DNA from 2 places in the Candidatus Pseudoscillospira sp. SGI.172 genome. Region 1 is predicted to be linked to the other one. Evidence: riboswitches for the same ligand, from Rfam matches in the RefSeq annotation. Region 1 holds a riboswitch; the other holds the start of a gene.
What was found. Region 1 has a riboswitch for thiamine pyrophosphate ahead of ACQRD3_RS10295 (energy-coupled thiamine transporter ThiT). Riboswitches for the same ligand answer to the same signal wherever they lie in the genome.
Positions count from the first base shown of each region.

Region 1 (2,467 bases):
GGAGCAGGCGGGCTCCCCAGTCCTTGACCTCTTTGGCGCAGTTGGCGGGGGCAAAGGGGATGGCAGAGACCTCCAGCATGGGGATGTCGTTTTGATTGTCTCCAATGCAGTAGATGTGTTCCCTCCGGATACCCAGCAGTTCGGCCAGCTTGAGCACCATCCCACCCTTGGTGCTCCCTTTGGCGGTGATCTCCAGCATGTGGGGGTTGGAGAAAATGGCCTCATAGCGCTCCGGCCAGTGGGACAGCAGGTCTGCCTGGGCCTTCAGCAGAAAGGGGTGATCCTGATGAAGGATGGCCTTGCCCCAGGGGAGGGGCATGGCGGAGATGGGGCACTCGGTGGCGCCGGTGCCCGCCTTGTTCAGGTGATACCAGGTCCAGAAATTGGGGTTCCAGATATAGATGTCCTCTCCGTGGTAGGCCTCCAGCCCCACCTGGGGATTGCGGGCGGTGAGGGCCTCCAGGTCGGCGGCAATGGTGGGGGCGATGGTGGTCTCCATCACCATGCGGTCGGCGGCGAAGTCGTAGAGCTGGGCGCCGTTGGAGAGGATGACAGGGGCGTTCACCGGCGTCAGGTGGAGAAAGGGGGCGAAGGTGCGGTGGGCCCGGCCGGTGGAGACGGTAAAGATGCCTCCTTCCGCCTCAAAGTAGGCCAGGGCCTCCAGGTTGGCCGGGGGAACAGCGCCCGCGGCACTGTAATAGGTCTCATCGAAATCGGTGGCCAGGAGCACGCCGTCGAATTTTCCCAAAGGGGTCCCTCCTCTTAACGGAGGTCCGCCCCCGTCAGATATTTGTGCATGGGCTTGTAGAGAATGGCGAAGATGATGAGGCACAGGGCCATGTCGATGACCATGTAAAAACCGTTGTAGAGCAGGGAGTAAAACCAGGGGGTGGTCATCGTCAGGTTGAAAAAGGTCTCGGGCATGTATTCGGCCCAGACCGTGGCGCCCACTACGTAGTGGACCAGGAACCGGGCGGCGGAGCCTGCCACGGTGCCCCAGAAGATGCCGCCCTTGCAGCCCCGGAAGAGACCGGCCAGGCCCAGGACGGTGAAGGCCACCAGATAGTCGCCTAGAATGGACTGCCAGCCCAAGGCAAAGCCGCCGTCATACATGAACTGGAGCACGCCCAGTACAAAGCCGGCCAGCAGGCCGCTGCCGGTGCCCCAACGGACGGCGAAGAGGAAAATGGGGAGCATGGACAGGCAAATGGAGCCGCCCCAGGGCATTTCCCAGATCTTGATGAAGCTCAGGATCTGAGCCAAAACGACCATCAGGCCCCCCTCGCAGAGCCTGCGCACGGCCAGATACTTCCGGGAACGGGATCTTGTCGCTGTGTTTTCCATCGTTTCTTTTTCTCCTTTTGAAAAAAGTACCGCAAGCGCAAACCGGGGAAGGCGCATTGCGGTACGAAAAAGAGACGATGTGTCACCAAATCGCTTCCTACGCCGGCATTACCCGGATCAGGTTCAAGGGACCGGGAGCGGCACTACACTCCTGCATCTCAGCCGGACTTGCGTCCAGCGCCCCTGTATTCAGTTTGTCCTTACGGCCTGTGAATTATTTTATACCAAAAGCGGGGGGATTGTCAAGGCGCGGTGGGGAAAAGAGACCAAAACGGGAATCATTTCCGCTCCAGCCGGTCCAAAACCGCCTGGAACCAGTCAGGCAGGGGGCACTCCACCGTCACCCGCTCCCCGGTGCGGGGGTGGAGAAAGGAGAGCTTTTTGGCGTGGAGGCACTGACCCGCCAGACCGGGGACCGGTTTTTTGCCTCCGTAGACCACATCCCCCAGCAGAGGGTGCCCGATAGAGGCCAGATGGACCCGGATCTGGTGGGTGCGGCCGGTCTCCAGGCGGCACTTCACATAGGTGTGGCCGGGGTAGCGGGCCAGCACCTCCCAGTGGGTCACGGCGCTCCGGCCGTTTTTGGGGTCGACGGCCATCCGCTTTCGGTCTGTGGGGTGGCGGCCGATGGGGGCGTCCACCGTCCCGGCATCCTCCTTCAGGCTGCCCACCGCCACGGCGCGGTATTCCCGGCAGAGGCTGTGATCCTGAAGCTGGGCGGCCAGGGCCAGGTGGGCAGGATCGTTTTTGGCGGCGATGATGAGCCCTGAGGTGTCCCGGTCGATGCGGTGGACGATGCCCGGGCGGAGCTGGCCGTTGATCCCGGAGAGGCTGCTGCCGCAGTGGTAGAGCAGGGCGTTGACCAAAGTGCCGTCCGGATGGCCGGGAGCGGGATGGACCACCAGCCCCACCGGCTTGTTGACCACGATGACGTCGGCGTCCTCATAGACCACGTCCAGAGGGATGTCCTGGGGGAGCACGTCGATGGGGGCCGGGTCGGGGATACAGAGGGTGTAGCCCTCCCCCGGAAGAGTCCTGCGGTTTTTCTTCACCGCCTGGCCCTGCTGGAGGACCTTCCCCTCCTCCAGCAGCCGCTGGGCGGCCGAGCGGGTGAGCTCCGGGA
Region 1 covers NZ_JBNPLQ010000026.1:18,891-21,357, forward strand. The annotation lists gene ACQRD3_RS10290 (HAD-IIB family hydrolase) at 1-748, opposite strand, end outside; gene ACQRD3_RS10295 (energy-coupled thiamine transporter ThiT) at 763-1,344, opposite strand; TPP riboswitch at 1,422-1,539, opposite strand; gene ACQRD3_RS10300 (RluA family pseudouridine synthase) at 1,623-2,467, opposite strand, start outside.

Region 2 (2,467 bases), on a different contig from region 1:
CCAGGCGTCGAAAAATGTGATATGATACCATATCATAATCTGGAATCAGGGAGGAACCTCCATGAGTGAGACAGAGTTGCAGTTCCGCACGGCGGCGTTCGGCGGATTCCAAAAGCAGGATGTGCTGGCCTATCTGGAGACCAGCGCCAGGGACCACGCTGAGAAGCTCTCCGCCCTTCAGCGGGAGCTGGAGGAGGCCCGACAGGCCCGGGCCGGCGCCGAGGCGCAGGCGGCGGAGCGGGAGGAGAAGCTGAGCGCTCTGGAGGAGGAGAACCGCCGGCTGGCGGCCGATCTGGCCGCCCGGTCTGAGACCCTTGCCCGGGAGAGCGCTCAGCGCGCTGAGCTGGCGGGGCAGGTGGAGGCGCTCAATGGGGAGATCCGGAAGCTCACCCCTGCCGCCGCGGCTTACGCCGGGCTGAAGGACCGCACCGCCGGGATCGAGCTGGAGGCCCACAGCCGGGCCCAGGCCATCGAGGCGGAGGCCAAGGCCAAGGTCAAGCAGACCAAGGCGGAGCTGGAGAGCTGGCTCGATCAGCTCCAAAAGGCCTATGACGGCCTGCGTGCCGATTTGAACGCGTCGGTGGAACAGGTGTCCGGAGAGCTGGAGCAGGCGGCTCGGACGCTGAAGGGCCGTCCGGCCGAGCTGGCGGCCCGGGATGCGGAACTGAAGGCCCTGCGGGAGAGCCTGGGAAAGCTGACCGGACCCAAGGCCCCCCAGCCCCTTCCTTTGGAGCGCAGATGAGCGGCGAGGTGAAGCGCCTGGAGAGCGGCGGCCTCCGCCAGGCGATGGGAACCCTGCGGGCCGGAGACCGGGTGCTCCTCTCCGGGGTGATCTACACGGCCCGGGACGCCGCCCACAAGCGATTTTTTGAGCTGCTGGACCGGGGCGAGTCCCTGCCGATCCCGCTGCGGGACGCGGTGATCTATTACGCCGGACCCACCCCCGGACAGCAGGGAATGGCGGTGGGAGCCTGCGGTCCCACCACCTCCGGCCGGATGGACGCCTTTGCCCCCCGGCTGCTGGACTTGGGGCTGGCGGCCATGATCGGCAAGGGAGAGCGGAGCCCGGCAGTGGCGGAGGCCATCGTCCGCAACGGCGCGGCCTACTTTGCCGCAGTGGGGGGGGCGGGGGCCCTCATTGCCAGGTGTATCCGCTCGGCGGAGGTGGTGGCCTTCGATGAGCTGGGCTGTGAGTCGGTGAAAAAGATGGTGGTGGAGGATCTGCCCCTCACCGTAGCCATCGACGCCCAGGGGAACGACCTCTATCGGATCGGCCGGAAGCAGTACCGGCGTTGAGGAAAAAATTCTTGCGAGAAAGCACGAAGTGTGGTATAAATAATGTTTGAAAGACCGCACAATTGAATCTGGGGGGGCCGGGGCAACCGGCTGAGATTTGGGCTGATACCGCCCATGACCCATGGAACCTGTTGGGTAATGCCATCGTAGGGAGAGTCGCGCGGATTTGTTTTTGCGCATAAAAGTCGCTCAGCGAAGGCTGTGCGGCTTTTATTTTTTGCAAGGAGGAAAACAAGCGTGAAAACAAAGAAGCAATGGGAACTCAAGGACGTCATCCTGATGGCCATTCTGGGGGTGGTGTTCTCGGCGGTGTATCTGGCGGTGTTTCAGGGCGGCCTGGTGCTGTCCACCGCACTGACCCCGCTGGGACTGTCCAACTTCGCCTTTGAGCTCATCTACGGAGTGTGGTTCATGGCCGCCACTCTGGCCGCCTATCTCATCCGCAAACCCGGCGTGGCCCTCATTACCGAGGTGCTGGCCGCCGCGGTGGAGCTGCTCATGGGCAACGCCGGGGGCCTGACCGTGGTGCTTACCGGCGTCATCCAGGGACTGGGAGCCGAGCTTGCCTTCGCCCTGTTCCGTTACAAAAAGTGGGATCTGGGCTCCATGTCCCTGGCGGGGATTTTCTCCGCGGTGTTCATCTTCTGCTATGAGCTCTACTACCTCAGTTACTATCTGCTCTCTCCCGCCCTCCTGGCGGCCCAGCTGGCCGTGCGCTTTCTCAGCGCGGTGCTCTTCTCCGGGGTGCTCTGCAAACTGGTGGGCGACGCCCTGGCCCGCACCGGTGCAGTAAAGAGCTATGCCATTGGAGCCACCGCCCGGATCGGGACCATCTACGATGAGGAGGACTCATAATATGGAACATTTGAAGGTTGTTCTGGACTGGTTCCCCAACACCAATCACACCGGCTATCTGCTGGCGCAGAAGCGGGGCTGGTTCCGGGCGGCGGGATTGGATGTGGAGATCGACGGAGAGGTCCACGGCTCCATGGAGCTCCACGGGGCCGACTTTGTGTGCGGTCCGGAGATCGCCATGCTGGAGTGTCTGGAACGGGGGATCGGGCTCACCGGCGTGGCGGTGATGACCCAGAAGTGTGATTCGGGCATCGTCTCTCTGAAGGAGGCGGGCATCACCCGTCCCCGGGAGCTGGAGGGCAAGCGCCTGACCCAC
Region 2 covers NZ_JBNPLQ010000012.1:32,394-34,860, reverse strand. The annotation lists gene ACQRD3_RS06455 (hypothetical protein) at 62-742, shown strand; gene ACQRD3_RS06450 (Fe-S-containing hydro-lyase) at 739-1,296, shown strand; TPP riboswitch at 1,357-1,467, shown strand; gene ACQRD3_RS06445 (ECF transporter S component) at 1,534-2,151, shown strand; gene ACQRD3_RS06440 (ABC transporter substrate-binding protein) at 2,153-2,467, shown strand, end outside.
Region 2: linked by a shared signal. The riboswitch ahead of ACQRD3_RS06445 (ECF transporter S component) and the one ahead of ACQRD3_RS10295 (energy-coupled thiamine transporter ThiT) in region 1 are both predicted to bind thiamine pyrophosphate.